Regions from separate parts of the Rhizobium grahamii genome, predicted to be linked through region 1. Evidence: predicted binding sites of a transcription regulator. Region 1 holds the regulator's gene; each other region holds the start of a gene.
What was found. Region 1 encodes PhoB, which activates phosphate uptake and scavenging genes when phosphate is short. Its sites were predicted from a motif close to TGTCATNNANCTGTCAT; they were not measured.
Positions count from the first base shown of each region.

Region 2: FZ934_RS17520 (DUF1045 domain-containing protein) is a predicted target of PhoB. The motif match lies at 2,217-2,233, and genes of this name have one in related genera.
Region 3: FZ934_RS06770 (UDP-2,3-diacylglucosamine diphosphatase) is a predicted target of PhoB. The motif match lies at 5,674-5,690, and genes of this name have one in related genera.
Region 4: FZ934_RS06795 (LTA synthase family protein) is a predicted target of PhoB. The motif match lies at 1,220-1,236, and genes of this name have one in related genera.

Region 1 covers NZ_CP043498.1:3,895,578-3,903,644, reverse strand. The annotation lists gene FZ934_RS18840 (aspartate aminotransferase family protein) at 1-155, opposite strand, end outside; gene FZ934_RS18835 (GcrA family cell cycle regulator) at 586-1,119, shown strand; gene FZ934_RS18830 (aspartate/glutamate racemase family protein) at 1,277-1,849, shown strand; gene phoB (phosphate regulon transcriptional regulator PhoB) at 1,993-2,676, opposite strand; gene phoU (phosphate signaling complex protein PhoU) at 2,712-3,425, opposite strand; gene pstB (phosphate ABC transporter ATP-binding protein PstB) at 3,468-4,283, opposite strand; gene FZ934_RS18810 (PstA family ABC transporter permease) at 4,345-5,616, opposite strand; gene pstC (phosphate ABC transporter permease subunit PstC) at 5,613-7,094, opposite strand; gene FZ934_RS18800 (substrate-binding domain-containing protein) at 7,246-8,067, opposite strand, start outside.
Region 2 covers NZ_CP043498.1:3,633,707-3,641,773, reverse strand. The annotation lists gene phnN (phosphonate metabolism protein/1,5-bisphosphokinase (PRPP-forming) PhnN) at 1-278, opposite strand, end outside; gene FZ934_RS17525 (alpha-D-ribose 1-methylphosphonate 5-triphosphate diphosphatase) at 275-1,414, opposite strand; gene FZ934_RS17520 (DUF1045 domain-containing protein) at 1,427-2,122, opposite strand; gene phnE (phosphonate ABC transporter, permease protein PhnE) at 2,254-3,594, opposite strand; gene phnE (phosphonate ABC transporter, permease protein PhnE) at 3,603-4,583, opposite strand; gene phnD (phosphonate ABC transporter substrate-binding protein) at 4,655-5,560, opposite strand; gene phnC (phosphonate ABC transporter ATP-binding protein) at 5,650-6,495, opposite strand; gene FZ934_RS17495 (hypothetical protein) at 6,755-6,967, shown strand; gene FZ934_RS17490 (ribonuclease H family protein) at 7,058-7,588, opposite strand; gene FZ934_RS17485 (hypothetical protein) at 7,667-8,067, opposite strand, start outside.
Region 3 covers NZ_CP043498.1:1,351,236-1,359,302, forward strand. The annotation lists gene FZ934_RS06745 (MCE family protein) at 1-352, opposite strand, end outside; gene FZ934_RS06750 (ABC transporter ATP-binding protein) at 362-1,222, opposite strand; gene FZ934_RS06755 (MlaE family lipid ABC transporter permease subunit) at 1,219-2,388, opposite strand; gene dgcA (N-acetyl-D-Glu racemase DgcA) at 2,486-3,469, shown strand; gene FZ934_RS06765 (MFS transporter) at 3,421-4,641, opposite strand; gene FZ934_RS06770 (UDP-2,3-diacylglucosamine diphosphatase) at 4,805-5,608, opposite strand; gene FZ934_RS06775 (NADP-dependent malic enzyme) at 5,849-8,067, shown strand, end outside.
Region 4 covers NZ_CP043498.1:1,361,316-1,369,382, forward strand. The annotation lists cobalamin riboswitch at 27-207, opposite strand; partial or broken gene FZ934_RS06790 (TolB family protein) at 233-1,065, opposite strand; gene FZ934_RS06795 (LTA synthase family protein) at 1,345-3,201, shown strand; gene FZ934_RS06800 (DUF1003 domain-containing protein) at 3,279-3,803, shown strand; gene FZ934_RS06805 (hypothetical protein) at 3,926-4,837, shown strand; gene FZ934_RS06810 (TadE/TadG family type IV pilus assembly protein) at 5,008-5,430, shown strand; gene FZ934_RS06815 (pilus assembly protein TadG-related protein) at 5,427-7,163, shown strand; gene FZ934_RS06820 (class II 3-deoxy-7-phosphoheptulonate synthase) at 7,215-8,067, opposite strand, start outside.

The DNA of each region.
Region 1 (8,067 bases):
ACATGCGGGTGGCCATGACCGACTGAAGTGACCGCCACGCCCGCCCCGAAATCCAGATATCGCTCGCCGGTCTCGGTGATCAGCCATACACCCTCTCCTCGCTCGAACCGCAAAGGGGCGCGAGAGTAGGTATCGTATAGCGCGGCTTCAGCCATGGCGCGATCTCCTGTCATTGACCATCAGCAGCCGGACTCCGGCTAAGAAAAGCAGGCCCGGAAAATTAAAAATGCCGCCTTTCGGCGGCGAGCAGCACTATTTACTTTTCGCACTGCGATGTCAACAAAACTGAGGATTTACTGCATGCGTCAAGCGGCTAATCGGGGCGACGCCAACTATCAACAAGCAATGTTGCAGAAATGACTCTCCTCACGAGCAAGTTGGGGAAAAACCACAAATTCGATTCCCGGCGATTCAACCGACTCTTGTCACGGAGTCGGCCTCACACTAGGTTAAAACTCAATTACTAGACTGCATGCGGCGGAACTAGTCACCAAAAATCGAGCAAGCGTTTCTTGCCTCGGATACGTCCGGGGCGACGGTGAAGGATTCTGCCTACACCAACGCTAACAAGGCGGAGACAGGGGCATGAACTGGACAGACGAGCGCGTAGAGAAGCTGAAGAAGCTATGGTCCGAAGGACTGAGCGCCAGCCAAATCGCAGCACAACTTGGCGGTGTAAGCCGTAACGCCGTGATCGGCAAGGTCCACCGTCTCAGCCTGCCCGGCCGGGCCAAGGCCGGCGGTAACGCGACGACCGTTCGCACGCCGAAGCGCACCACGACCGCTCCCCGCGCTCCGAACTATGCATCGCGCGTTGCGACCCGCACCGTTACCCGGCAGCAGGGCGCAACCATGCTGAAGGAAGAAATCGATATCGATGCGGTCGAGGAAGTCCGGTTCCGCCCTGCCTCGAACGTCGTCGTTCCGATCTCTCGCCGCCTCGGCCTGACGGAACTGACCGAGCGCACCTGCAAGTGGCCGGTCGGCGATCCGCTCAAGGACGACTTCCACTTCTGCGGCTGCGAGTCTCCTGACAACTCCCCGTATTGCACGTACCATCAACGCATGGCCTACCAGCCGGTCAACGAGCGCCGGAAGGCCGCCAACCGGGTCGCTTGATCCGGAAGCCGGATAAGGAATAGGAACGGGCCTTCGCGGGCCCGTTTTTTTGTTGGGCTCGAGCCCCCGACACAGCAACAATGTACGTCGGGCACGCGCGCTTCCAGGAAGCTATCAGCCCCATGCCATTTTGTGGCTGCTCGGACCGGAGAACGCGATGAGAATAGCCTGCCTGCATACGGCCGATAGCAATATTGCTGTTTTCGAGGCCGCGGCCAGAGAGATTGGCCTTTCCAAAGACGTGCTCTCCCATGCGGTTCGGGCAGATTTTCTCGCGAATGCCGAGCAAGCCGGCGGACTGACAGATGATATTGCCCGCGAGACAGCCTCGGTGTTGCGGTCGCTTGGCCAGACCGCAGATGCTGTTGTCCTGACATGCTCGACCCTGGGGCCGTCCATCGATGAACTTGAGGGCACGATGCCCGTCCCTACCCTTCGCATCGATGCCGTCCTGGCAGAACAGGCAGTTCGGGTCGGGGGAAGGATCGCCGTCCTCTGCGCGGTTGAAACAACCCTGGAGCCAACCGCACGGTTGTTTGCTGCGGCAACTGCGGCAACTCAAACGCCGTTCGAGGTTCGCCGTGTCCCCGGAGCATGGGACTTGTTTAAGGCTGGCGATCGTGTTGGTTATTTATCGGCCGTTGCCGAGGCGGCCGATGCCGCCTATCGCGAGGGAGCCTCAATCGTCGCTCTCGCAAGGCATCGATGGCAGGTGCTGCGGATCTGGTGAAAGGCGACCCCAAACCCCTGACCAGTCCAGCGGCGGGCCTTGCCGCCGCTGTCGAGCGAGTTTCGCGAGAAGTCTGATCTTCGCGACTTACCCACATGACGAGCCCCCAGCTGCTCGTTCTTGCTGGGAGCAGGATGGAAGCCTCAGGCTTCCATCGAGTAACCGGCACCACGTACGGTGCGGATGACGTCCTGCATGTTGGAGAAATTCAGCGCCTTGCGCAGACGACCGACATGGACGTCCACAGTGCGCTCGTCGACGTAGATGTCATGACCCCAGACGCCATCGAGCAGCTGCGAGCGTGAGAACACACGACCGGGCGACGCCATCAGGAACTCGAGAAGGCGGAACTCCGTCGGCCCCAGGCGAACCTCACGGCTTTTGCGGTGGACACGGTGGGTCTCACGGTCGAGTTCGATGTCGCCGCACTTCAGCAGGGTCGACAGAACTTCCGGTTTCGCACGGCGAAGCATCGCCTTGACGCGGGCGACGAGTTCCGGCGTCGAGAACGGCTTCACGACGTAGTCGTCGGCGCCGGTCGAAAGGCCGCGAACGCGTTCGCTCTCCTCGCCGCGCGCCGTCAGCATGATGATCGGCAGACGTTCGGTTTCCGGGCGCATGCGCAGACGACGGCACAGCTCGATGCCGGAAACGCCCGGCAGCATCCAGTCGAGAATCAACAGGTCCGGTGTGCGTTCCTGCAAGCGGATTTCGGCTTCATCGCCGCGCAAGATCGTGTCGACGTCGAAGCCTTCAGCCTCAAGGTTATAGCGAAGAAGCACGCTCAGTGCTTCTTCGTCTTCGACAACAGCTATTCTCGGGATCATTCGTTTCGGTCTCCTGGGGGCGTGGTCCGGAACGCTTATTCCGTCACCGCACCGACGGTGTTGGCGGTGTCGTCCTTCGGACGCTCGCCTTCCGGCTGGGCACCGGTGGCCATGTAGTAGATCGTCTCGGCGATGTTGGTGGCGTGGTCGCCGATGCGCTCGATGTTCTTGGCGCAGAACAGGAGATGCGTGCAGCTCGTGATGTTGCGTGGATCTTCCATCATGTAGGTCAGCATCTCGCGGAACAGCGAGGTGTACATCGCGTCGATTTCCTCGTCGCGCTCGCGGATCGACTTTGCCTTGTCGGCCGCACGGCTCGTGTAGACGTCGAGCACTTCCTTGAGCTGAACCAGGGCCAGCTCGGACAGGTGTTCGAGGCCACGGGCGAGCTTGCGCGGCACGCCGGTGTTCTGCACCGCGATCACGCGCTTGGCCGTGTTCTTTCCGAGGTCGCCGACGCGTTCGAGATCGGCGGCGATGCGGATCGAACCCATGATCTCGCGGAGGTCGGCAGCCATCGGCTGGCGGCGAGCGATCGTGACGATCGCCTTGTCGCCGACTTCGCGTTCGGCGTGATCGAGGATCACGTCGTCGGAGATGACCTTCTGGGCCAGCGCCGTGTCGCCGTTCACGAGGGCGCGGACAGCGTCCGATACCATCTGCTCGGCCAGGCCGCCCATTTCAGAAATCCGGCGGGAAAGGTACTTCAGGTCGTCGTCGTAGGCAGAGAAAATATGTGTCGATGCCATGGGATCATCCTTGAATATCGTGAGGGGTTCCGACGTTGGAAATCAACCGAAGCGGCCCATGATGTAATCCTGCGTGCGCGGATCATCCGGGTTGGTGAACATCTTGTCGGTATCGTTCTCCTCGACGAGATTGCCGAGGTGGAACATGGCGGTGCGCTGCGAAACGCGAGCCGCCTGCTGCATCGAGTGCGTCACGATGACGATGGTGTAGGATTCGCGCAGCTCGTGAATCAGCTCTTCCACCTTCGCTGTCGCGATCGGGTCGAGGGCCGAGCACGGCTCGTCCATCAGGATGACCTCAGGGCTGACGGCGACGGCGCGAGCAATGCAGAGGCGCTGCTGCTGGCCGCCGGAAAGGCCGGTGCCGGACTCGTGAACGCGATCCTTCACTTCGTTCCACAGGCCGGCACGCTGCAGGCTGTGTTCGACGATCTGGTCCATATCTGCCTTGGACTTGGCAAGGCCATGGATACGCGGGCCGTAGGCGACGTTCTCATAGATCGTCTTCGGGAACGGGTTCGGCTTCTGGAACACCATGCCGACACGGGCACGCAGTTCGACCACGTCGATATCAGGATCGTAGATATCGTCGCCATCGAGCGTGATCTTGCCGGTGACACGGCAATTGTCGATCGTGTCGTTCATGCGGTTCAGGCTGCGCAGGAAGGTAGACTTGCCGCAACCGGATGGGCCGATCAGCGCCGTTACCGTGTTTTCGCGAATGTTCAGCTTGACGTCGAAGAGCGCGCGCTTTTCGCCGTAGTAAACCGAAACGTCCTGGCCGATCATCTTGTAAGGAATGGTGTTCATCTTCTGATCAACCGCTTTCTCAACTGCTGCTTCCGTCAACATGTTCATAATGTTTACTCCGTTTACCAGCGGCGCTCAAAGCGACGACGCAGGAGGATAGCTCCGAGGTTCATGACAATGAGGAACAGGAGCAGGACGATGATTGCTCCGGATGTGCGCTCCACGAAGGCGCGTTCGGCTTCGTTTGCCCACATGTAGACCTGCACGGGCAGAGCCGTCGAAGGATCCATGGGGTCGCCGGCGCGTTGGCGACGAAGGCGACCATGCCGATCAGCAGCAGCGGCGCGGTTTCGCCGAGCGCATGCGCCAGACCGATGATCGTGCCGGTGAGAATGCCAGGCATTGCCAGCGGCAGAACGTGGTGGAACACCATCTGCATCTTTGAAGCGCCGAGGCCGAGCGCTGCCGAACGGATCGACGGAGGCACGGCGCGCAGCGCTGCGCGGGTCGCGATGATGATGGTCGGGAGGGTCATCAGTGTCAGGACAAGACCACCGACGAGCGACGCCGAACGCGGCAGACCGGCGAAATTGATGAAGACAGCGAGACCAAGCAGACCGTAGACGATCGAGGGAACAGCCGCGAGGTTGTTGATGTTGACCTCGATCAGATCGGTCAGCCTGTTCTTCGGAGCGAACTCTTCGAGATAGATCGAAGCGGCAACGCCGATCGGCAGAGACAGGGCGAGAACGATCAGCATCAGATAAAGCGAGCCGATGAGGGCGACGCCGAGACCTGCTGCCTCCGGACGGCTGGAGTTTCCGTTGACGAAGAGGCCGGTATTGAAGTCCTTGTGCAGGGCGCCACTAGCCGTCAATTGCTGCATCCAGCCGACCTGCTTGTCGTTGACCTTGCGGTTCTTCTCGTCAACCTTGAGATCGATCTGGCCCTTGTTGGCAGAGTCGATGTTGGCATCCGCGAGAAGCGTGACATTCACGGTCTTGCCGATCAGCGACGGATCGGCGACGACCATGTCGCGGAGCACGATGGGCGCGCCCTTGGAGATCATTGCCGAGGCGTCGCGCATGTCCGGGCGGCTGGAGGCATTGAGCCCGAGTGTCTTGACCATCGCATCGCGGATCAGCACCGGATAGTTGGCCGCGATCAGCACCGATGGATCGGTGGCGCGCTTGTTGTTCGGGTCCAGCGTCTTTTCGCTGAACTCGATCGGCAGCGTGATCGCCGTCTGCTGGAAGGCCGTATAGCCCTGGCGGATAACGGTGGTCAGCAGGATCGCGAGGAAGATCAGGCCGAAGGAGATGGCAGCAATGCCGTATGCCTGGAACCGACGCTCGGCGGCGTAGCGACGCTTGATGCCGATATCGCGGCGGGCGGGCGCCTTGGAGACAATGACGCCTGCGGGGGAAACAATATCCGTCATTCGTACTGCTCCCGGTATTTGCGCACGATGTAGAGCGCGTAGATGTTGAGGCAAAGCGTGATGAAGAACAGCGTGATGCCTAGCGCGAAGGCAACCAGCGTCTGCGGCGAGGTGAACTCAAGGTCGCCTGTCAGCTGGTTGACGATCTTGACCGTCACCGTCGTCATCGGCTCGAACGGGTTGATCTGGATGCGGGCTGCGACACCAGCCGCAAGCACGACGATCATGGTTTCGCCGATGGCGCGCGAGGCAGTCATCAGCAGCGCGCCGACGATGCCGGGAAGGGCTGCCGGAAGAACGACCTTCTTGATCGTTTCCGAACGCGTTGCACCGAGGCCAAGCGAACCGTCACGCAGCGCGCGCGGCACGGCGGTGATGATATCGTCAGACAGCGAGGAGACGTACGGGATCAGCATGATACCCATGACGATACCGGCAGTCAGAACGCTCTGCGCCTGAATGAAGTTGGTGTAGTTGCCAGTCAGAAGGCCGTTCACCTGCGAGGAGAGATCGCGCAGGAAGGGGCCGACGGTGATCAGCGCAAAGAAGCCGTAGACGATGGTCGGGATGCCCGCGAGGACTTCGAGCAGTGGCTTGGCCAGCGAGCGAACCTTGGGTGCCGCGTATTCCGCCATGTAGACGGCAGCAAACAGGCCGACCGGTACCGCGACCAGCATGGCCACGAAGCCGATATAGAGCGTGCCGAGCAGCAGCGGGATCAGGCCGAACTGACCGAAGGACGAACTGCCGGCGCCGGCAAAGCGCGGATCCCAGACGGTGCCAAAGAAGAAATCGGCCGCAGGCACGGCAGCGAAGAAGTGGGCCGCCTCGGTCAGCATCGACAGTACGATGCCGATGGTCGTGAGGATCGCGATCGACGATGCCAGGAGCAGGCCCCAGAGCATGACGCGCTCGACGCGGTTACGAGCACGGAAGCGGGGTGCGACCTCGCGCAGAGCATAGAAACCGCCGGCGAGCGCCAGGGCCAGAACGACGGCAGTCATCACAGCGCGGCTCGCGCCACTTTCCGCGTTCAGCTTCCGGGCGGCTTCAATCATGTAAGGCTGCGGCTCGCCGGCGAGCGGGACGCCCTTTGCCGCGAGCTTCGCCTGCAGGGCAGCCGGATCACCTGCGCCAGCGCCGATTTCTTCCGGCGTCAGCGACGGCAGACCGCGCGCGATCGCGCTGACCATACCGTAATTCAGATTCTGCTGGGCGGCAGGCTGAGACTTGATGTCATCGGGGAATCCACCGCGGACGGAGGTTTCGATGATGGACGGGCTAATGGCGAGCCAGGCGAAAAGAACGATCAGTGCCGGCAGGATCGCCCAGATGGCCGCATAGGCGCCATAATAACCGGGTCTGGAATGCAATGCCGAGGACTTGCCTCCGGCAAGTGCCGTAGCGCGGCTACGCGCTGCCACGAAGGCAACGGCGCCCAGCACCACGAGGCACAGGAGTATGACGGATGTACTCATTCGTTAAGGTCCCCAGGCCCTTGGCCCCAAAAAACCAGAAACGGCGGGCGGGCCGATCCGGCTTCCAATGATGGAGATTTCAGCCTTACGGACCCGAAGGCACCGACAAGGCAATGCCGGCGCGATCTGGTGATCGCGCCGGCGAAGTTCATTACATGGTCTTGCCGTCTTCAACAGACTTGCGGATCGCGTCGCGCTCGGCGTCCGGAGCAGCAACGAGGCCGTATTCAGCGAGCGGGCCTTCCGGGCCGATCATCTGGTCGGAAACGAAGAAGTTGACGTATTCCTTCAGGCCCGGGATGACGCCGAGGTGTGCCTTCTTGACGTAGAAGAACAGCGGGCGGGAAACCGGGTACGTGCCGTTGGAGATGGTTTCGGTCGACGGAACGATACCGTTGACGGTCGCAACCTTCAGCTTGTCGGCGTTGTTTTCATAGAAGGACAGGCCGAAGACGCCAACGCCGGTCTTGTTGGCAGCGATGCGTGCCAGCGTTTCCGGATAGTCGCCGTCGATGTCAACAGCAGCGCCGTCCTTACGAACTGCAACGCAAGCCTTGGTCTGAGCGGCCTTGTCGGTGATCTCCTTGGCGATCACGTCGAGAGCGCCCGAAGCCTTGCAGCCAGCCTGAAGAACGTTCTGTTCGAAGACTTCGCGGGTGCCGTGCTTTTCGCCCGGGATGTAGGCAGCGATATCAACAGCCGGGAGAGCCGGGTTTACTTCCGACCACTTCTTGTAAGGATTGTCGACGAGCTTGCCGTCGACGACGACCTGAGCGGCCAGAGCCTTGTAGATGTCGGCCGGAACGTAGGCAACGTCAGGGTTGGACGAGTCGGTTGCGAAGACGATGCCGTCGTAGCCGATCTTGACTTCCTGGATGTCGGTTACGCCAGCAGCCTTGCAGGCTTCCAGTTCCTTGGCATTGATCGGACGCGAAGCGTTGGCAACGTCGATCGTGTCAGGGCCTACGCCCTT
Region 2 (8,067 bases), 260 kb from region 1:
CCGTACTTCAAGCCGTGCGCTTCCCACCAGACCGCGAAGTTTCCGGCCTGCTCCATCGACGCGAAGCCCTGGTTCGACACTGCGAGGTGGTGCTCGCCGCCCGCCTCGCTGTCACGCGTGATGACGCGGCGGACGAAATGCACATCCTGGCGGCCCTGGAAATGCTTGGCGGCAAGCGCCATCAGCGTGTCCTTGCCGGCGCCGCTCGGGCCGACGACGACGACCATGATGCCGCGTTCTGTGCCAGGAACGATGTGAGGTTCGTGCGACGGGTTCATGCGACACGGCGCCCTTCGCGCCAGACGGAGCGGCTGACCGGAACGCCGTGATCACGGTGAACGCGGACGAGGTCGGCACGCAAGCCCTGAGCGATCCGGCCGCGGTCATTGAGGCTGACGGTGCGGGCGGGTGTCGAGGTGACCATGGCGATCGCCTTGGGCAACGTAATTCCTTCGACCTCGTCAGCGAGGATGAAGGGCGCGTAAAGCAGGCTGAGCGGAACATAGTCGGACGAGAGAACGTCGAGCACGCCACGTTCGGCGAGATCGCGGGCGGCGATGTTGCCGGAGTGCGACTTGCCGCGCACCACATTCGGTGCACCCATGAGCACGCTCATGCCGTGGCCGTGCGAGGCCTTGGCGGCGTCGAAGCTCGTCGGGAATTCCGCGAGGCGCACACCGTTCTCGATCGCTTCGTCGACATGGGCAAGCGTTGCGTCGTCGTGGCTGGCGACGGTGATGCCGCGCTCGGCACAGACCTTGGCGATGGCGAGGCGGTGTGGCGTGGAGTTGCGTTCGGATTCCGAAACGCGGCGATCGACGAACTTGGCGAACTCGGCGTCCGAGAGGCCGCGCTTCTTCTGATAGTAGAAGATGTACTGGTCCATCGTCTGGAACTGACGCTGGCCGGGGGCATGATCCATCAGCGAGACCAGACGGACATAGGGATCGTTTTCGAAATCGGCGAAGTGCTGCAGCACGTTATCGGCGGAGACTTCGCAGCGCAGGTGGATCAGGTGCTCGGCGCGCAGGCGACCTTCCTGTTCGGCCTGCTGGATCGCATCGGCCATCTCGCGCATTTCGCCATGCTCGAAGCCGCCGTCTTCGTCGGCGCCCATGCGCAGGCAATCGAAAACAGTGGTGATGCCCGAGGTGACGATCTGGGCGTCGTGCGCCTGGATCGCTGCCGTCTTGTGCCAGCGCAGGCCGGGGCGCGGCGAATAGTGACCTTCGAGGTGGTCGGTATGCAGTTCGACGAGACCGGGGATCAGGTAGTCACCCTCGAAGTCTTCGCCGACATGCGAGCTGCCCGTCGAGATATCGGCAATCTTGCCATCGCGGACGAGGACCGATCCGCTGACGATCTCTTCCTCGAGGACGATACGCGCATTGGAAAAGACGGTTTCTTTGCTCATGGATCAGGTCTTTCAGCTTTCGGCGCCGGCAAGCGGCCACCAGGAATGAACTTTGAACGGGGCGCCGCGCGCCTCCTCGACGAATACGGCCAGGCCGGAGATTGCCAGCGGCCGGCCCGTGAAGGCCGAAAATCGCTCGGCCAGAATTTCCTTCATCACGCCGGATCGCTCGGGCGGCACCTTGCCGGTCAGGGTCATGTGGAAACCGAAGTCATCCATCACGTAGGGATATCCCCAGCGCAGGAGATTGGCCCTCTGGCTTTCCGTCAGTTCCTCCGGCTTGCGGCGCGCGACATCGGCTTCCGATAGCGCGGCACGAAACGGTTCGAAGGACTTTACCACCTTCGCAGCGAAATCCTGAAGTGGGGGATGCAGGAAACCGGGTACGAGCGCGAAAAAGCGGCCGAGTTGCCCCAACACCAGTTCCGGGATCTCGAAAGCAGACGTGCGAGCGGCAAAATCCTCGACGACCGGGATCAGGTCCTTCTCCGTTACCGAGGCCGCGAGGCTGAACGGCGCCTTGATCGTCGCATGGAAGCCGTAACGGCGCGGATCGGCGGTCAGCTCGAACTGCTCGCCGGCCGGCATTTCCGGATATTCGGGAGCCGGATAAGTTTCGCCGGTGAAAGCATCGCGACCCAGCCAGCGCGAGGCCGTTCCGTTCAAAGGATGATCCTTCGGCGGCGTGAAATAGAGTGCGTAGCGCAAGGCTCGTATCCTGGGAAATCGTTCTGAAAGCGGGCCGCAGTCTGCCGCGATTTGCGCGGCAACTGCAAGGCCGGTTTCCGGCTAAAAGATTTCCGTGACAGAATGATGATGGCCGAAGCCGATCCTCACATTTAATGTGACTTCGTTCCCATCAGCCGGTGACGCAGGGCATTCGAGGCCATGTCGAACAGGAACACAACCATCAGGATGAGAAGAACCATGTAGGCGACGTTTTCCCAGTTCGCGTTGGTGCGCATCGATTCCCAGAGCTTCAGGCCGATACCGCCCGCGCCAACGGCGCCGATGATCGTCGCACCGCGGACATTCGATTCCCACTGGTAAAGCGTCTGGCTGACAAAGACAGGAACGATCTGCGGGATGATGCCGTAGCGGTGCGTGAGCATCGTGGACGCACCTGTCGACTTGATGCCTTCGCGCGGCTTATTGTCGATATTCTCGAGGCCTTCGGAATAGAGTTTGCCGAGCGTGCCGGTTTCCGTGAGGAAGATCGCGCCGGAGCCGGCGAGTGGACCGGGGCCGAAGGCGCGGGTCAGGAACAGCGCCCATATCAGCATGTCGACCGAACGCAGGAAGTCGAAGGAGCGCTTCAGGACCTGATTCAACAGCCTGTTCGGCGTGATGTTGCGCGCTGCCAGGAACGCCAGCGGGAAGGCTGCCAGCGCACCGAGCAAAGTGCCGAGGAAGGCCATGACAATGGTCTGGAAAAGCTTGGTCCAGACATCGCCATGCTGCCAGGCGCTGTTGTACCAGATGTTGTCGAAAGCGAGCGACAGGTTGGATTGACCAGGCTTCAGTTCCGGACCCGAAACGATCAGGCTCAGGACCTCGCCGGCCGGCTTGTCGAAGAAGGGCGATTGGGTGTCGAAGACGAAGTTCGCCCAACCCAGGAAGCGCTTGCGGATCTTCACGCGATCGGCGGAAATGCTGACATCCCCGGCGAAGCCGAGATCGGCAAGAACGTTGTCGTCATAGACGGTCATCCAGCTCGGGACGGGGCCCACGACCTTCGGCGCACCGCCCGAGAGTTCGACCGGGACAGTGATGCCGTGGGCGGTGACGACGGCCTCGGTCTTCGAAACCGTGACCGTGCGGCTCTCACCACTCACCGAAACCGAGACGCTGCCATCCGGGTTGTTGACCACCCAATCGGGATGCGGGTTGTCGCCCAGCGGCGAGAAGCGCGGATACTTGACGGTGATGCCGGTATCGCCGATGCGAAACTCCGGCTGGACGTCATAGCTCACCCACTGGCTGAGATAGAGGCCGACACGTTCCCAATGCGCTTCGGCCAGCAGCTTCGGCAGGTCGAAGAACCAGGTGGCGTAAACGCCGTAGAGCAGCGTCGCGATGACGATCATCAGGCCGCCGAACCGCTGACGGAAGGAACGTTTGAAGTAATCCGGATAGCGGAGTTCGATTTCATGCATCCGGTTGGCGTCGATCACCGTCATGGCGGACCTCAATGCTGCAGAAGGAAGGCATGCTCGCCGACGAGGCGGCGGCGCAGCCATGCGGAGAACTGATCAACCACGACGATGGTGATGAAGAGCAACAGAACCAGTGCCACGGTCTTGGCACCGAAACCGCGCGAGATGGAAAGCTTCAGCTCCTCGCCGATGCCGCCGCCGCCGACGGCGCCGATGATGGTGGAGGCGCGTACGTTCACTTCAAGCCGCAGCAGCGCATAGGACATGAAATTCGGCAGAACCTGCGGCAAGGCCGCGAAGCGGACGCGCTCGGCCCAGCTGGCGCCGACGGCCTTCATGCCTTCGTCCGGCTTCATGTCGATGTTTTCGACGACTTCGTAGAAGAGCTTTCCGAGCGCGCCGATCGTGTGGAGGCTGACGGCGATGATGGCGGCGACCGGACCGATCGAGAGGATCGCGGCGAAGAGGCCGGCAATGACGATCTCGGGAAAGGCGCGCAGGAACTCCATGAAGCGCTTGACGACGATGCGCAGCGGCGAAGACGGCGACAGGTTTCGAGCTGCGAGGAAGCTCAGCGGCATTGCGAAGACGACGCCGATGATGGTCGAGACCAGCGCGATGTTGATCGTGATGATCATCAGCTCGAAATATTCGGGAATGTAGAAGCTGCCCCATACGGGCACGCGACCGAGCGCGAAATTGTATTCTTCGCCGGTCTGGTGGTTCGGGCTTTCGATATCGAACAGTGCCCGCCAGACGTCGTTCCAGTCTTTCGGAACGAGCCAGCTCACGAAATCGAACAGATGCGGAAGACGCTCGATGAAATGGCCGGCATTGCTTTCGTCGGCAAACTTCACGGAACTGACGAAAGCGACGAACAGGATCAACAGGCCGAGACCGGTGTAGAGGCGTCGGCGCGCGACCATTTTGCTCCACGCCTCGCCGATTTCATGGGCGCTCTGCTGCGGTTGCTGCGCGCGGTGCGTCTGGGAATGAGGATCGGCAAAAGTCATGAAACGATGTCCGCTTTCTTGGCAGGAAAAAGGGCGGCCACAAGGGCCGCCCCTCTCGATCTGGAGATCGATCAGCCGCCGATGGCAGCCTTACGAGCGTCGATGATCGCGTTGTAGAAGTCAGGCTTGACCTTGGAGTAGCCCTTGAAGTCGCCGCCTTCGATGGCTGCGAAGCACTTGGCGTCCGTCTGCGGGAGCTTCATGAAGAAGTCCGTGAGCTTGGCCTGCCACTCGGTGCCGAGTTCGTTGCGAACGACGAGCGGGCCGTTCGGGATGAGCGGCGAGCGCCATACTTCAACGAGCTTGTTCGGATCGACGGTGCCCTTGTCGACAGCCTTGCGGAAGGTGCCGGAGGTGTAGCCGTCCTTGAAGTCGCCGATGCCCGAGCTATCGTCAACAGCGATGTCGACCTTGCCGTCATAGGCGGCGAGAAGGTTGTTCTCGTGGCCGCCGTTGAACTGCGTCGAAGCGAAGTACTTGTCGTTCGGAACGCCGGTGTCCTTCGGGATCTGCGTCAGCGGGATCAGGTAACCAGACGTGGAGTCCGGATCGGCGTAGCCGAGCTTCTTGCCCTTGGCGTCCTTGATGTCCTTGATGCCGGCGGACTTCAGGGCGAGACCGATCGAGTAGTAGCCGGTCGAGCCGTCTTCCTGCTGCGTCGTCAGGATCGGTGTTACAGCCTTCGGGTCCTTGATATGGACGGCTGCGTAGCCGGAAGCGCCGAGTTCGGCGAAGTCGAGCGTGCCGCCGAGGAGACCCTGGATAACGCCGTCATAGTCGGCGGCCGGGAAGAGCGAGACCTTCTCGAAGCCGAATTCCTTCTTCAGGTGATCGGAAAGGCAGGCGTAGTTGCGAAGACGATCGGCTTCGTTTTCGCCACCGAGGATACCGACGCGGAATTCCTTGAGGTCGGCAGCATGCGAAACGCCAGCGAGCGCAAACAGCGCCGTGGCGGCAAAAAGTGCTTTCTTCAACATGGTTCTCTCCTGATTGACCGGGGTCTCCGGCAATTCTGTTTAAGAAGAAGTGTGCCCATAACGCAGGCTTACGATCGAGGCCGCCCCTCTCAGAGACCGGCCAGCGCCAGCGGTTGCAAGCCGGCGGATTGTTGCGCGGCCGCGGCCGCGGGAATGTTGATTGCGGTCGACGTCATCGTTTCGTCGATGCCGGCGCCGTCCTTGTCGGTGCCGTAGATCTGCTTGACGGCTTCGGCCGTCAGTTCGGACGGCTTGCCATCGAAGACGACGCGACCGGCCGACATGCCGACGATGCGCTCGCAGTAATTGCGCGCGGTGTCGAGCGTATGCAGGTTGGTGACGACGGTGATGCCTTCACGCTCGTTGATGTCGCGGAGTGCATCCATGACGATCTTGGCGTTCAGCGGATCGAGCGAGGCGATCGGCTCATCGGCGAGCAGCATCTTCGGGTTCTGCATCAGGGCGCGGGCAATGGCGACGCGCTGCTGCTGGCCACCCGACAGGGTGCCGGCCATCTGCAGCGCCGTCTGCTCGATACCGAGACGCTCAAGCGCGGCAATGGCATGGATGCGCTCTTCGCGGCTGAAAACGCCAAGCAGGCTCATCGTGGTCGAGCGATGGTTGAGACGGCCGAGCATGACATTCGTCAGCACGTCGAGGCGCGGCACGAGATTGAACTGCTGAAAGATCATCGCGCAATCGCGCTGCCAGTTGCGCAGCGCATGACCGCGCAGACGCGAGACTTCGACGCCGGCGAAATGGATCGAGCCCGACGTCGGCTCCTGCAGGCGGTTGATCATGCGCAGAAGCGTGGACTTGCCGGCGCCGGAACGGCCGATGATCCCGACCATCTGTCCCTGAGGAATGTCGAGCGTCACGGAATCGACGGCAGTCTTGGTTCCGAAACGGCGGGTGACATTCTTCAGTTCGAACATCATGCTCTTCCTCATAGTCCAGATGCGATATGGGGGAGTGCATTAGTCCCGGTTCGTGAAGCTCCAATGTCAGTTTTATGTAAGGACTGTCATAATGGGAGCTTTCGGCGGCCGCGAAAGCCAGACGGGCCGCGCGCAGCCAAAAATCAGCCAATCGGCGCCTTTTCCGGGATTTCCAACCGAGCCTGCTGTCGTTGACGGTTGACCCGACAGCCGGTCGATGGCAGGCAATCCCGATCGACGATAGTGGAGTAAAGCGATGGATCAGACACTCTTCAAAAGCCTGTGCAAGGCCGGGAAGTTCAAAGAGGCACTCGCTCTCGCCATCAGCGGACACGAGGACGAGAAGTTCACGCCCAGCCGCTTTTCCATGGACAAGAAGACCGGGCTGCCGATCTTCTATCGCGGCAACAAGCGCGTCGAGCCCGATGAGACCGGGGAATGGCAGTTGTCGAAGAACCCGTGGGCGTAAGGGCCGAAGCCAAGAGTTGATCACGGCAAGGCTGCGTTTAAGGCCTACCGGAAATCGCCACAGCCGCGAAGGTCAACCGGCGTGAGCAGTTCAGCGGTCGCCCTTGCCGCGCAAGGACAGTCGGCCGCGCTCGGCGAGCTCATCGGCCCGCTCGTTGCCGGCAAGGCCCGCATGGCCCTTACACCAGGCGATGGTCATCAGACGGTTAAGAGACAGCTGACCGTCGATCGCCTTCCAGAGTTGCGCGTTCGCGATCGTTCGGCCTCGGAGCTTCGTGTTGGCGCTGATCTTCTTCCAGCCGTTGTTCTTCCAGATGTGGCGCCATTGATTGCAGCCTCTGACGGCGTAAGCCGAATCGGACCAGACGACGGCCGTTTCCTCCGTGGCGTTGGCGTTGATCCACTTAACGGCTTCGAGCAGGGCGATCAGTTCTGTCGTATTGTTGGCGGTGTCCTTGACGCCGCCAAAACCGGAGGCGATTTCCGCATCGTCGCGATAGACCGCGAAGGCCCAGCCGCCTTCCCCGGAGACGGGTTCGTAGCAACCATCGGCGAAGACGTGGAGGGAGTGCGAGGCAGCGATACTTTCAGGGAACAGGATAGTGTCGATGTTATCGGTCATTTACGCCTTGTGACGTCCATCCGTAGGGATGGATGGCGGGAGGCTCGGTCTTACACCGAGCCATCAGGGACGCCAGACCTATTCGGCAGCAGCCAGAAACACCGTATTCTCAGAGGTAGATGCAAGAGCGCGAACCCTGGCTTCCGTCTTGGCGATCAGCCGATAGAACTCTTCTTGCGCGTCAACATCGAGCTGGATGACGGCATTTACTTCGTCCGGGGTATCGCAGACGCAGGCGACCGCAGATATCGGACAGATGCCACCCGGATACCGCTTGCCGGTTCCCGTATAGGCGCGACGGCCCCACTGTTCGGAATAGACCGTTTCCTCACGATCCAGCTCCAGGATCGTGCCCTTGCAGGCCGTCACGATCGCAGCCTTGCCATAAGCGAACCAATGATAGTTCAGCTTGCGCAGAATATACTTGCCAGTGATATCTTCGCCGGCCAATTCTGCCGGATCTTCAATCATTCTGATCA
Region 3 (8,067 bases), 1.4 Mb from region 1:
CCTTGCCGCCCGACAGTTCGACATAGGCTGCACCTGTCAGCCCCTGGATCTCGAGGATTGCCTTGGTCGACGGATAGATCGGGGCGTCGACACGGACCTCGGTAAAGGCGAGCGAAAACTGCGGGTCGTCAGCATCGATCGACAGCGATTTCACCGATCCGACCTGGATGCCGTTGAAGCGGACCGGAGAGCCGACGCTGAGGCCGTTTGCCGATCCAGGAATGCGCACGATCAGCTCCGCCATCGGTCCGCCGCGCCCATATTCGGCCATCCAATAGACGAAGCCGAAGGCAGCCGCGATGACCAGCACCGTGAAAAAACCGACAATCGTATAATTCGCTTTTGTTTCCATCTTATCCGCTCACTTCCCGCGGCTATCTTGCGCCAACCTTTCGGCGGCGCCGGCGTGGGTGTCTTGCGGCACGATCGAACGCGCGCGCTTGCCTTTGAAATAAGCCTGAACCCACGGATCGTCGTAGGCCAGCATGTCGTCGATCGTCCCCTCCACCATGACTCGCTTCTTCCCGAGCACCGCGATGCGGTCGCATACGGAGAACAAGCTATCGAGGTCGTGTGTCACCATATACACGGTCAACCCCAGCGTATCCCGGAGCTTGGCGATCAGATCGTCGAACTCCGCCGCTCCGATCGGATCGAGCCCTGATGTCGGTTCGTCGAGAAATACGAGCTCCGGATCGAGCGCGAGTGCCCGCGCGAGCGCTGCTCGCTTGATCATGCCGCCCGAAAGCTCGGAAGGATATTTATCCGCCGCATCAGGCGCGAGGCCGACAAGGCGGATCTTCAAATGCGCCAGTTCGTCCATGAGCGACTGTGGCAGATCCAGATATTCCCGCATCGGGACCTGGATGTTTTCCTTCACGGTCAGCGACGAAAACAGCGCGCCCTGCTGAAAGAGGACGCCGAGGCGCATGTCCAAGGCATTGCGTTGCGGCTCATCCAGCTCATCGAAATCCTGCCCGAGGATCTTGATCTGCCCGGAACGGCGCGGAAGCAGCCGCAGAACGGTGCGCATGAGAACGGATTTGCCCGTGCCCGAAGCGCCGACGAAACCCAGGATCTCGCCCCGGTAGATATTCAGGTTCAGATTGTCGAGTACGACCTTGGAACCGAAACCGACGGTCACGTCGCGCGCCGAGAGCACGATATCGCGCCCCTTTTCGCCCTCGATCTCCGTCTGCTCTTCTTCCACTTGCACCCTCAGAAATTAATCGCCGCATAGAACATGGCAAAAAGCCCGTCCATCAGAATGACCACGAAGATCGCTTTGACGACCGCCGAAGTCACGTGCTGGCCGAGCGACTCAGCACTGCCACCTACTTTTAGGCCCTCTACCGCTGCAACGATACCGATAACGAGCGCCATGAACGGCGCTTTGATCATTCCCGACAGGACCGTCGACAGCGTGATCGCCTCGTGCAGGCGAGCGATAAAGTTGGCGAAGGTAATCCCGGAGTATCCCCAGGCCACCACGGCGGCGCCGGCCAGCGATGCGAAGTTGGCGATAACGGTCAACAGCGGCAACGCCACCGTCAGCGCGACGAGCCTCGGGAAGATCAGAACGCCGACCGGGTTCAGGCCCATGACCTTCAGGGCGTCGATTTCCTCGCGCATCTTCATGGAGCCGACTTCAGCCGTAATGGCGCTGCCGGAGCGACCTGCGATCATGATCGCCGTCAGAAGAACGCCGATTTCACGCAACTGCAGAATACCGACAAGGTCGACCACAAAGACTTCGGCGCCGAAATATCTGAGCTGGAACGCGCCCTGCTGCGCGATGATCGCGCCGATCAGGAACGACATCAGCAGAATGATCGGCACGGCGCGAACGCCCATGTGGTCGATCTGATTGACGATTGAGGCGGGTGACACACCGCTGCCGCGACCGAATTTCATCTGCGCGCCGCGGACCGCCGAACCGAGAATGTACATGGCGGCCGCGATGTTGTTCCAGAGATCGAACGCAATCTTGCCGATCGGCGCGAAGATACGTTCTGCGAAGGAGAGCTTCGGTGCAGGCTCGGCGTCGCTTTTTGAGGGCTCTTCCGAGAAGGAGGCGATCAGCTCGTCGATATGTGGGTTGCTGCCCTCGAACGTCAGCGTGCCGCCGGCACTTTCGACCTGTTTTTTCAGGCGACACAGCAGCCAGACGCCGGCCGTATCGATGTCGGAAATCTGCGACAGATCGAGTGTGACGCTACGGCTGTCCCGCGCCGTCAGCTTCTCGAAATCCTTCAGGACGAAATGGATGTTGGCGCTTCGCCAGTTACCCTCGAGATGGGCGTGTACATCCGACCCATTTGCTTGGTCGTCCACGTGCAGTGAGGCGGCGTTGCGGGGCTCGGACTTCAAAATGCTTGTATCTTTCAAGGCTTACGGCGACATTGCCGACTCGCGAACCATTGTTCGCCGCAGCGATCAATATACTCAAGCCCAACCAAATTTCTATGCGTGCAGGATTGCAAATATGCCACGGTCCCTCGAAATTGAAACCAGCTCCTTCCCCATCGCCGGCACCTTCACGATTTCGCGCGGCAGCAAAACGACCGCCGAGGTCGTTACCTGTGTCCTGAAGGACGGCGGCGTCACCGGATGGGGAGAGTGCGTTCCGTATCGTCGCTACGGCGAGACCATTGAAAGTGTCACGGCGCAGATCGAGGCCACGCGGCCTCTCCTTGAAGGCGGTCTCGAACTCGGCGATCTGGCGCAGGCAATGCCACCCGGCGCGGCCAGAAACGCAGTCGATTGCGCCTTATGGGACTTGGCGGCGAAAAGAAGCGGTAAATCGGTGGCTGCTAGCCTCGGTCTTCAGAACCCGCATCCGCTCACGACCGCCTTCACCATCTCGCTCGGCGAGCCAGAATTCATGGCAGATCAGGCGCGCAAGAATGCCGATCGCGCGCTCTTGAAGGTGAAGGTCGGTACCGCCGATGACGAGAGCCGGATTCTTGCGGTCCGAGGCGGCGCGCCCGAGAGCACGATCATTCTGGATGCAAACGAGGGGTGGACCGAAGAAAATCTTGCGCGGCACCTGCAGATTGCAGCCAAGGCGGGGGTCGCATTGGTCGAGCAACCTCTGCCAGCCGGCCGGGATGAAATTCTTGCCGAAATCGAACGTCCGATTCTCGTCTGTGCCGACGAAAGCGTGCATCATACGGGCGACCTCGCGAGCCTTCGCGATCGCTACGATGCAATCAACATCAAGCTCGACAAAACGGGCGGGCTGACGGAAGCCCTTGCCATGAAGCTGGAGGCCCAGAGGCTCGGCTTCAAGATCATGCTCGGCTGCATGGTCGGCACGTCGCTTGCCATGGCGCCGGCGGTCCTGCTTGCGCAGGATGCCGATTTCGTCGATCTCGATGGCCCGCTGTTACTGGCCCGGGATCGGCAGCCCGGCTTGCGCTACGCTGCCTCTCTCGTCTGGCCACCCGAAAGAGATCTCTGGGGCTGAAGGTAGTAGGCGACGATGATCAGGCCGAGGCCGGCCAGCGCCACGAACGCCATCACATAATAGCTTGCCAGCCCGAGTGCCGCGTAGATGTAACCCGCGGCGATCGTCATCAGCCCCATGCACATGCCGTTATAGAAGAAATAGGCGCCCTGCGCCGAAGACTCCTGCGTCTCCTGGACCGACGCGACGATGCGACGCTGTACGCCGGTGTGGACGAAGGCGTAGGTAAACGAGTGCAGGCACTGAAGCAGGAAGAAGCCTGCAAATCCCCAGTGCATCGGAAACAGAATCCACCGACAGACGCTCACGGCCGCGCCGAAGCGGATCAGTGTCCATGCATCGAACCGGCGGTTAAGGCGCCTGGAAAGAAAGAAGACCGTCACCTCCGCGGCGACGCCGGCGCTCCAGAGCAACGCGATCTGTGTTCCCGAAAAGCCGAGTTCGTGCCAGTAGAGCGTGGCGAAAGCCTGCAGCACGGCGTGGCTGGACTGCTGGATCGCAACGCCGATGAGCAAGGCCAGAAGATGAGGCTGCCTCAGGGAACTCCCGGTGGCCGCCGGAAGGTCGACCGGCGTGCCGCGCCGCCGCGTCGGTCCGATCCGCGGGCAATATAGGGCCATGACAATGGTCATGATGAAACCGAACGTCATGACAGGAAGGACCATTTCGCCGCCCCAGCGCCCGACCAGCTGCCCGCCGACCAGCGTGGAGACGATGAACGCGACCGATCCCCATACCCGCATCGAGCCGTAGTCCAGCCCCCAGCGGCGAACACCCGAAATCACGATCGATTCGACAACAGGCACGTAGAAGGAAAAGGTCGCCCCCTGGAGCGTATAGACGAGCAGAACCGGCCAGAAGGTTGTTGTCCAATAGAGCGCAATGGCCGTCAGCAACGACAGGCCGCCGGAAAACAGGAGAACGTCCGCCCTCTCCTTCATCCGGTCTGCGTACATGGCCACGACAGGCGCCACGAGAACGCGGACGACCATCGGAACCGCCAGTATCATCCCGATCTCGTGGTCGTTGAAATCATGAAGGGCAAGCCACACCGGGAAGAACGGCAAGGCCACACCGTTGACGAGGAGCGGCGCACAATAAGATAGGGCACTTAGCAATCGAAAGTGCGCAGGCGCGCCCTCGCCCGAGGAAGGATTTTGAGCGGGAATCATTGGTAGACCTGTAAGGAAACTGACCGTTGCCTAACACATCAACCTACGAGCGACTATGGCGAGAAATAGCCCGCCAAATCGTTTTCAAAAATAAATCTAATCTGTCGCGGTGATGCCACGCTCCGACGCCTTAAAGGCGTCGGTATCCCGTTGGTCAGAAACGTCAGGCAGCCTGTTGTGCCAGCTCGCCCTGCGGGTTGACCGGCAGCGCCAGCGGAAGGCTATCCGCGATCTGGCGCCACTCGATCAGTTCGAATGTTCCGTCCTGATGCTCGGCGATGGCAGTGCAGCTTTCCACCCAGTCACCGGTATTGATGTAGCGAATGCCGTCGATGTCTTCCATGACCGCGTGGTGGATGTGACCGCAGATCACACCATCAGCATTGTTCTTCCTGGCTTCGTCGGCGACCACTCTCTGGAACTCGCCGATGAAGTTGACGGCGTGCTTGACCTGAAGCTTTGCCCAGGCCGAGAACGACCAGTATGGCATGCCGAGGCGACGGCGAACGGCGGCGAGACCGATATTGATCATGATCGCCATGTCGTAGGCCCAGTCGCCGAGATAGGCGAGCAGACGCGCGTTGCGGACGACGACGTCGAATTCGTCACCGTGCAGAACGAGATATCTCTTGCCGTCGGCGGTGTCATGGATCATGCGTTCGGCAACTTCGATACCGCCGAAATGCATGCCGGGGAAATCACGGAGAAACTCGTCGTGATTGCCGGGGATATAGACGACACGCGTCCCCTTGCGTGCCTTCCGGAGCAGCTTCTGGACGACGTCGTTGCAGTCTTGCGGCCAATACCAGCTACGCTTCAACCGCCATCCGTCGACGATGTCGCCGACGAGGACGATCGTGTCGGCATCGTGATACTTCAGAAAGTCGAGAAGAAAGTCCGCCTTCGCGGCTTTCGAGCCGAGGTGCACGTCGGAAATAAAGAGCGTACGGAAGTGGCGGGTATCCATATTTTCCTTCACAGGCATTCCACCTGTGCCCCATGCTTCATCTGCCCCCTGAAAACCAGACTCGTGTTTCAGGAAGATGACATAGCGGCAGTCTTCCCACCGCTGCGAGCGTCAGCGTCCGCGCTACGCCTCACAATTGCGCGCTTTTCGCCATTGCTTCTGAAATTCTGACTGTTACGGCAGTTCGATTGATGTATTGAAGGCACTCCAAAAGACAGCATGCGGCAGCCGGAGGCGATGATGGATCATCACGACAAACCCAAGACGGAAAAGAACGTGGCAGGCGGGAGCCTCGATGAGCAGGCGCTTTTCTTCCACCGCTATCCCCGTCCGGGCAAGCTGGAGATCCAGGCCACCAAGCCACTCGGTAACCAACGCGACCTCGCGCTCGCCTATTCTCCGGGCGTTGCGGCGCCCTGTCTCGCCATCCGCGACAATCCGGAAACGGCTGCCGACTACACCTCGCGCGCCAATCTCGTGGCCGTCATTTCGAACGGCACGGCTGTTCTCGGTCTCGGAAACATCGGCCCGCTCGCCTCGAAGCCGGTCATGGAAGGCAAGGCGGTTCTCTTCAAGAAATTCGCCAATATCGACGTCTTCGATATCGAGGTTGATGCCACAAGCGTCGACCAGATGGTGGCGACCGTGGCATCCCTGGAGCCGACCTTCGGGGGCATCAATCTCGAGGACATCAAGGCGCCTGAGTGCTTTGAGATCGAGCGCCGCCTGCGCGAAAAGATGAAGATCCCGGTCTTCCACGACGACCAGCACGGCACGGCGATCATCGTCGCGGCCGCCATCCTGAACGGCCTCGAACTGGCCGGCAAGAAGATCGATGAGGTCAAGATCGTCGCTTCTGGCGCTGGCGCGGCTGCCCTCGCCTGCCTCAATCTTCTCGTAACACTTGGCGCAAAACGCGAGAACATCTGGGTTCATGACATCGAAGGCCTCGTCTACGAAGGTCGCGTGGAGCTCATGGACGAGTGGAAGAGCGTCTATGCGCAGAAGAGCGACACACGCACGCTGGCGGAAAACATCGGCGGCGCCGATGTGTTTCTCGGCCTCTCAGCCGCAGGTGTGCTGAAGCCCGAACTTCTGGCACAGATGGCGGAGAAGCCGCTCATCATGGCGCTCGCAAACCCGACGCCTGAAATCATGCCCGATCTTGCGCGTGCGGCACGCCCGGACGCCATGATCTGCACCGGCCGTTCGGATTTCCCGAACCAGGTCAACAACGTACTCTGCTTCCCCTTCATCTTCCGTGGCGCGCTCGACTGCGGTGCCGTCACGATCAACGAAGAAATGAAGATGGCGGCGGTTCGCGCCATCGCAGCACTTGCGCGCGAAGAGCCTTCCGATGTCGCCGCCCGCGCCTACTCGGGCGAAACCCCGATCTTCGGGCCGAACTACCTCATTCCGTCGCCGTTCGACCCACGCCTCATCCTGCGTATCGCGCCGGCCGTTGCGAAGGCTGCCGCCGAAAGCGGTGTCGCTCTGCGCCCGATCGCAGATTTCGACGCTTATCTCGACCAGCTGAACCGCTTCGTCTTCCGCTCCGGCTTCGTCATGAAGCCGATTTTTGCCGCTGCGAAGAATGCCGAAAAGAAGCGTGTGATCTTCTCGGAAGGTGAGGACGAGCGCGTACTGCGTGCCGCCCAGGTCTTGCTGGAAGAAGGCATCGCGGAGCCGATCCTCATCGGCCGCCCGCAGGTCATCGAGACGCGCTTGCAGCGCTATGGTCTTCGCATTCGCCCGCTGTCCGATTTCGACGTGATTAACCCCGAAGACGATCCGCGGTTCCGCGAGTATGTCGACCTCTACTTCTCGCTCGTCGGTCGCCGCGGTGTCATTCCTGAAGCGGCTCGCACGATCGTTCGTACGAACACGACCGTTATCGGTGCGCTTGCTCTGAAGCGTGGTGAAGCGGATGCCCTCATCTGCGGTCTCGAAGGACGTTACGAAAAACACCTGCGCGATGTTCGCCAGATCATCGGCAAGCGCGAGAACGTCCGCGACTTCTCCGCACTGAGCCTCCTGATCTCGCAGCGCGGCGCCACGTTCTTCACCGACACCTATGTGACATTCAATCCGACGGCCGAAGAGGTTGCCGAATCGGCGGTTCTCGCCGCCGAAGAGATCAAGCGCTTCGGCATCACGCCACGCGCTGCACTCGTATCGCACTCGAATTTCGGATCGCGTGAATCCGAGAGCGCCACGAAGATGCGCGCGGCACTCAAGCTGGTGCGTGACAGCGCTCCGGAGCTTGAAGTGGACGGCGAAATGCATGGTGAAAGTGCGATCAGCGAGGCTTTGCGCAAGCGCGTCATGCCGGACACGACATTGCACGACGAAGCCAACCTGCTCGTCTTCCCGAACCTCGATGCGGCCAACATCACGCTTGGCGTCGTCAAGTCGATGATCGACGGCCTGCACGTCGGCCCAATCCTTCTCGGAGCGGC
Region 4 (8,067 bases), 1.4 Mb from region 1:
ATACCACCGCCCGCCGTCCACGCGGGGCAGTCAATGATTGTCGGGCCGGTCTTCTGACTTGGCGTCGTCCGTCTGCCGCGCCTTCCCGGTTGGACCAGTGGTATCATGCGGCAAACGTCAGCCTTACAGCGTTGGGCACGTTCCGGTTTTTCACCGGATTCCCGATTCTCCCGCCTTGTCGCGGGCACCTGACACCGCCTCTATGCCGGGAACGGCCGGTTGGCGCAAGCGGTCAGTCCGGTACCGGGAAGTAACGCACAAAGGCAAACTCGTCACCATCAGGTGACCAGTTCGGAACATTGATGGTGCCCTGCCCTCCAAAAAGCTCGAACAGGGTGGTGAGGTTGCCGCCGTCCATGTCCATCATCCGCAAGCGAACGTTTAGATCGCGGGATGATCGAAGACATCGGGGTCGTAGGAAAGGATCAGCACCTTGTCGTTCGTAGGCGCCGGATGCGCAAACCAGTTGCCGTAATTGTCGTGCGTGACCTGCTCTAGGCCGCTGCCGTTAGGATGAATACGCCAGATCTGCATCAGCCCGGTGCGGCTTGAATTGAAGTAGATCCATCGACCGTCGTGAGAATAGTCCGGCCCGTCGTTGCGGCCTTCGCCGTGCGTCAACCGTCGCTCCTCACCGCCGTTGACCGGAATCGTATAGATATCGAAAAGGTCGTCGCGGATGCCGCAGTAGGCAAGCTCTTTCCCGTCGGGCGACCACCCGTGCCAATAGGAAGGTTGCTTCGGTGTCACCAATTGCGGTGTCCCACCCTCGATAGGCAGGACATAGATCGTCGACTTGCCGAACTGGGTCTTGTCGGAGATGACGATCTGCGATCCGTCGGGAGAAATACCATGGTCGTTGTTGCACGTGACGGCAAAGCCTGTATCGACCTCCTCAACACGGCCGGATCCGTCGAGCAACAGCTGGTAGAGGCGCCCGTTGCCGTTCAGCAGGAGATAGCGTCCGTCGGGCGCGAAATTCGGCGCCTCGACAAGTTCTTCCGTCTGCCAAACGATCCGTGTTTCGCCCGTTCGTACATTGTAAATCTCAACCGAACTCCGCACTTCGTCCTCCTCGCTGCCGGGTGGTGATCATCAACTACGATAGGCGGCAGCCCTGCGCAAGGACGGCAATGCGACGCCCTCCCCCTACGCCATTGGCCTACAACGATAAAAAGCTGCGCAATCTCGGGAAACTTAATCGGTTCATCTAGCGTTCATGACGCGGATGTGACAGTTCCATGAAGTTTTCATGACGTTGGAGTTGAGGCGTTGATCGCGCAAGTAATTAGATCCGGAGCGGCGGTGCGCGTCGTGTCGTTCTATTCCGGGATCGACGCAAGCATCCGCTCGTCCGCAGTGCGCGCTGGGATCGGCATTCTCCTCTCGACGCTGATCGCATTGTTCGCCACGATTGCGGTGGAGATAATTGCTCGCGGCAGCCTCACCGACGTCGGTGATTTCCTGACATCGACGGCACGTCCCGGCATGACGACGGTCGTGATGCTCACCGTCCTGATGCTGTCTCTCGACGCAGCGTTCGGCCGCCGCTTCCAATCCGTTCTGATCATCGTGCCGCTGGTGTTGATTCCGGCCTTCGTTTCCAATCAGAAGCAGCACTATCTCAGCGATCCGCTGTATCCGTCTGACGTGCTGTTCGGTCGCCAGATCGTAGAACTGCTGCCCGTCATGGTTCGGGACCGGCCATTGACAGCGGTGGCGCTCGTCATCGGCATTGTCGTCTTTGCGGCTGGCCTCGTTATGGCCTGGCGTTATTGCTGGCGCCATTTGCCGAGGGTGTCTCACAAGGCGCGCGTGCGCCGCCTCTGCCTCGGCCTGCCGGTCATTTTCGCATTCGGCTCGCTGATGGACTACTCGCAGTACTCGTGGATCCGCGACCGCCTGCAGGTCGTGCCCATGATGTGGGACCAGAAAGAGAACTATCGCAGCAACGGCTTCATCCTGGCCTTCATCTTCAACGTGCCGATGGCCGATGTCGCAGCACCGAGCGGGTTCGGCTCCCAGGCGCTCGACGCCATTCCCGCTCGCAATTATGGCTACCTGCGCGGGCCGAGCGAAAAGCCGGATGTGATCATGCTGATGAGCGAGTCCTTCTGGGACCCGACGCGGCTGAATTCGGTCACGCTTTCCGCCGACCCGATGCCGAACATTCGCGCCGCGCAGTCAGGCTATGTCTTCTCGCCGGAATTCGGAGGCATGACCGCCAATGTCGAATTCGAGGCGCTGACCGGCTTCTCGAATGCTTTCCTGCCCTACGGCAGCATTCCCTATCAGCAGTATATCCGCACCGACGTACCGTCGCTCGCAACGTTCTTCCGCAGCGAGGGATATGTCGCTCGCGCGCTTCACCCCTTCAGCGGCTGGTTCTGGAACCGCAACGAGGTCTACAAGGATTTCGGCTTCGAGGAGTTCAGAAGCGAGGAAACGATGCCTGCTATGGAGAAGCGCGGCATTTTCGCTTCAGACGACTCGTTGATGAAGGAGATCATGCAGGAAGCCGACGGGCTTGATCGTCCCTTCTTCTTTTTCGGGGTTACCCTCCAGGGTCACGGCCCCTACGAGCCGAACCGCTACGCAAACAACAGCATCGACATCCAGGGCAACCTCAACGATGCCGAGCGGGCAACGCTTACGACCTACACCCAAGGCATCAAGGAAGCCGACGACAGCTTCAGGATGCTGACAGAGTGGGCCTCAAAGCGCGATCGCGAGACCATCATCATCCTGTGGGGAGATCACCTTCCTCCGCTGGGCAGCGTCTACATGACGACCGGCTACATGCCGGACCAGGTCGCCACCCGCAAGGCGCCGGTAGAGGTGATGAAGAAGGAACACGAGACGCCGCTGGTCATCTGGTCGAACAGGAAGGGCAGCAAGAGCGATGTGGGCACTGTCAGCCCGTCGATGTTGCCGTATCATCTCCTGAAATTCGCTGGCTACGAGCACCCCTACTATACCGGTTTCCTGGGCCGGATGCAGAAGAAGTATCCGATCGTCGATCGTTATCAGCTTATCGCCCGCGACGGCACGCCGACGCCGGATTGGGTACTGAAGCCAGCAGGACTGGATCCCTTGGTTCGCGACTATCGCTATCTGCAGCATGACATCATGTTCGGAAAGGCGCAGTCACGCGCCCGCTTTTTCCCCGAGACAGCAGGCACTGAAGATTCCGGAACCTAACTTAATGGTCGATTGCAATTTGACGCCATAAAGGAATACTCGCCCCGAAAATCGAAGAGCGTATCGGGAGTCGATCCATGCATAACCTGCCCAATTTTGTTCATATCCACTTCGGCAAGTCCCCCGATGAACTTGGAGACATAGAGAAGCGCGTGCTCGCCAAAGCGCACGAGCGCAAGATCATTTCCACGGACATAAACGCCGCGCTAAAGGCCGAATCCACATCCGGCGAGCGCCTCGCCGACTCGATCGCGCGGGTCGGAGGCTCCTGGAGCTTCATTTTGGCCTTCCTGGCTTTTCTGGTCTTCTGGTGCATCGTTAACACGGTCGTCCTCCTGACGCGTGCCTTCGATCCCTACCCCTTCATTTTCCTTAACCTCGTCCTGTCTATGCTGGCTGCCATCCAGGCGCCGATCATCATGATGTCGCAGAACCGGCAGGCGGAACGTGACCGTTTCGAAGCCGCGAAGGACTATGAGGTCAATCTCAAGGCCGAGCTGGAAGTACTGTCGCTTCATCAGAAGATCGATATGCACGTGCTGACCGAGATCGCGGCTTTGCGGGAGGAAATTGCCAGGTTGCATCAGAAGATCCCGGACTGATCCGGCGGGCGCCGCTTAACTATATTGCTACGATCTCTGCTTGTCGGTGAGTAGAGCATTGAAATTGTACTTCAAATATTCCAGTAGCCAACTTTAGTCGTCGATACATTGTTACAAAGAAAATGGATGAATTTCATACGCTCGCTTCTCGACCCAGGCTCGTCGGCAAGCTGCACGACAGTCAGGAAATACTGCATCACCCCGCCTTCCTCGCTATCGAGCGAAAGATAGCGCTCCACCTGATCGAGATACACAGGAAGACACCACGCCTGGCGCGGCTTGCAGCATCGCACCGCAAGTGGTTGTTGACGCAGACGCTGTTCGCCATGCACGCAGGTCGTGATCGAAGCGATCCCCTCTCGGGGCTGACTGCAAGCAGGCTGATGCAGGCGGCCGTGGAATTCGATGTCGCGAGCAGGAACACCGCTGCGTCGTTTCTAGCCGAGTTGGTCGCCTATCGCTTCCTGCGCGACGTGCCGGATGAAACACCCGACAGGCGCGTCCGTCGTCTTGAAACGACCGACGCGAGCGAGGAAGCCATGTTCTCTTGGTTCCTCGGGCACATGGCTTGCTTGGATCAGCTCGACGGTGGAAACCGGGCGGCTGTCACCCAGGCGAAGCCCGACCTCTTCACATTGGCGCAACCGCACGCTGCCACTGCCCTGATACGTGATGCCGCCTGGAAGCACCCGCGTGAGAGCATCGGCCATTTCCTATGGTCGGATATCGGAGGGCTTGTGCTGCACGATCTCATCAGTCGCTTGCCCGATGATGCCCGGGAGCACGATCGCGTCGTCCTCGATGGGGTAAGCCCGACGGAGATCGCGACCGAGTTCGGAATCTCGCTGACGAATCTGAAGCGGATGTTCAAAAAGGCCGAAGCCGACAAGTTGCTCGGCTGGGAAAAGGTCCGCGGGCGCCTATGGCTGTCCCAAATTTTCATAGAGGATTATTTCTATTGGCAGGCGGCCAAATTTGCCCAACTGGATCAGTCGATCCACTGGGCCGCGAAGCAGCCTGCGCCAAGCACCTGAAAAAATGGGCGAAAACCATACCTGCACCACTTTCCCGCGAAAGCTTACCATCGCGCCCTCTCGATGAGAATGCACGCAGTGGGTTTATTAGGTAAGCAAAACTTAATAAATGATAATGTATCCTTGGGTTGTCGTCGAACGTGCTTCGACCAGCGTAAGGAGTGGTCATCATGAATACCATTCGCCGCCTCCTGTCGAGTACACGAGGCGCTGCCGCCATCGAATTTGCGATCGTGGCGCCGTTATTCCTTCTGGTCGTTTTGACGCTCATCGCCTACGGAATCTATCTAAGTGCCGCCCACGCCTTGCAGCAGCTTACCGCCGACGCGGCGCGCACGGCGGTTGCCGGCATCTCGGAGCAAGAGCGCGTCACGCTCGTCAACAACTACATCGCCGTCTCGACGCTGAACGATCCGCTGATCGACCGGAAGAAGCTGCAGGTTACAGTGGCAACCGATCCACAAAACAGCAACCAGTTCACGGTCACCACGGAATACGACGCGCGCGCACTACCTATCTGGAATCTCTATACATTTCCGCTTCCAAGCACGACAATTCGTCGTTTTGCGACGATCCGCATGGGTGGCATATGACTGTAAGGAATCGGTCTCTTGTCAATTTCCTTGCCGCTAGGGAGGGGAATGTGGCGATCATGGCGGCGCTCTGTGCACCGCTGATCCTCTATACGCTCGCGCTTGGCGTCGACTACGGCATGATGACGCTGCAACAGCGGCGGCTGCAGCAGTTGAGCGATATCGGCGCAATCGTCGCTGCCTCCGACATCGCCAATGCATCCTCCAATCTGGTCGCGAGCTTCCAAAAGAACGGCCTCAACGTTGCCGTGAAAACCACCAATGGCTATCTGACGCCGTCGGGCAGTCTCCCCTCCGACACCGGGAAGCTCTCTCAGTACGACGCTGTGGTTCAGTACACGCCTGGCGTTTATGTCGCCGACCCGACAGTGGCGGCGGCGCAGAGATTTGTCGCCGGCGTCCAACCGTACGATGCCGTAAAGGTTGCAGTGCAGCAGAAGGCCGAACTGACATTCGCTGCGTCGTTTGCAACCCCTCCGACACTTGGCGCCGTCGGAACCGCCTCTGCCTCGAAAATCGCGGCCTTCTCGATCGGTTCACGTCTCGCCAGTCTGAACGGTGGTGTCCTGAATGCGCTGCTTGGCAGCCTGCTCGGTACGACCGTGTCGCTAAAGGTGGCCGACTACGAAGCCCTCGCGTCGGCGGACGTCGATCTCCTGTCCTATCTGGATCTGCTCGCCACGAGCCTCAATCTGCAGGCGGCGACTTACGATGATCTGCTGAATACAGACATCTCCTATCCGCGGCTGTTGAATACGCTCGGCAAAACGCAGAGCCTCTCCTCGACCGTTACCAAGGTGCTCACATCTCTTGAGAAGGGTCTGGGATCGACGCAGCTGAAGGTGAAGCTCAAGGATCTGGTTGATCTCGGTCCCATGAGCGAAAGAGTGATCGGCAGCGGCTCGCATCTTCTCGTCAATGCGACCGTCATGGATATTCTCTCGGCGACCGCGATGGCGGCAAACCAGAAGAACCAGGTGGCGATCAATCTTGCCGGCACGGTGCCCGGGCTGACAAGTATCACCCTGAAACTCTCGATCGGCGAACGGCCCAAGGGCATTGCATTCAATGCCGTCGGCGCCACGGGCGCAGCAGTCCGAACTGCACAAATTCGCCTCGCGATAGAGGCAAGCATCCCGGGCCTTTCCTCGATCGCGGGTCTCAAGGTGCGTGTGCCGCTTTATGTCGAGGCAGCCTATGCCGAAGCAAAGCTGGCGTCCTTCAGCTGCCTGGGCGGCAATCCCAAGAATGCGAGCATTGGCGTCGATGTCGTCCCGGGCGTCGCTGAAATCGCTCTTGGCGATGTAGATCCCTCAGCCATGGCAAACTTCGGCACCAAGCCGCGTGTGACGCCGGCAACAATCATCGACGCGAACCTTCTGCGCGTCACCGGCATGGCCGATATTAATTTGACGAACACCTCGAAAACCCGATTGGGCTTCCAAAGCACTGACATTGCCGCAAAGACGATCAAGAACGTCTCCACCCGAGACAGCCTGACCTCGGCCGTCCAGTCGCTGCTGAAAAACACGGACATAGAAATACAGCTACTGTTCATTACACTTGGGACCAACAAGGCCGTAATGTCGGCGATCGCCGACACGCTGTCGGGCGCGACGGCACCGCTCGATGAACTGCTCTACAACACACTCCTGATGCTCGGCATCAAGATCGGTGAGGCGGACGTGCGGATGACCGACGCCCGTTGCCAGCAATCTGTTCTGGTCCAATAAAAAAGCCCGGCAATCGCCGGGCTTCTTCAATTTTTTCCGCAGTCAGAAAGATCAGGCGTTTGCGGCCAATCTCTTCTCGTCACGGCCGCCCTTCATGCGTTCAGCCAGCAGGAATGCAAGCTCGAGCGCCTGGTCGGCATTGAGGCGTGGATCGCAATGGGTGTGGTAGCGATCCTGCAGGTCTTCGCCGGTCAGGGCGCGCGCACCGCCGGTGCATTCCGTGACGTCCTTGCCGGTCATCTCGATATGAATACCGCCCGGATGCGAGCCTTCCGCACGATGGATCTGGAAGAAGCTTTCGACCTCGGACAGAATCCGCTCGAACGGGCGTGTCTTGTAGTTGTTCAGCGTGATCGTGTTGCCATGCATCGGATCGCAGGACCAAACGACCTTTCGGCCCTCGCGCTCGACCGCACGGATCAGACGCGGAAGATGATCGGCAACCTTGTCATGGCCGAAACGGCAGATCAGGGTCAGGCGACCGGCTTCATTGGTCGGGTTGAGGATATCGATCAGGTTCAAGAGATCGTCGGCCTGCAAGGAAGGGCCGCACTTCAGGCCGATCGGGTTCTTGATGCCACGGCAGTATTCGACATGCGCGTGATCGGCCTGGCGCGTACGGTCGCCGATCCAGATCATGTGACCTGAGGTCGCGTACCAGTCGCCCGAGGTGGAGTCGATGCGCGTCAGGGCTTCTTCGTAACCCAGCAGCAGCGCCTCATGGCTGGTGAAGAAATCGGTTTCGCGCAGGCTCGGATTGTTTTCCGCGCTGATGCCAATCGCCTTCATGAAGTCCATGGTTTCGCTGATACGGCCAGCGAGCTTGCGATAACGCTCGCCCTGCGGGCTGTCCTTGACGAAGCCCAGCATCCATTGATGCACGTTCTCGAGGTTGGCATACCCG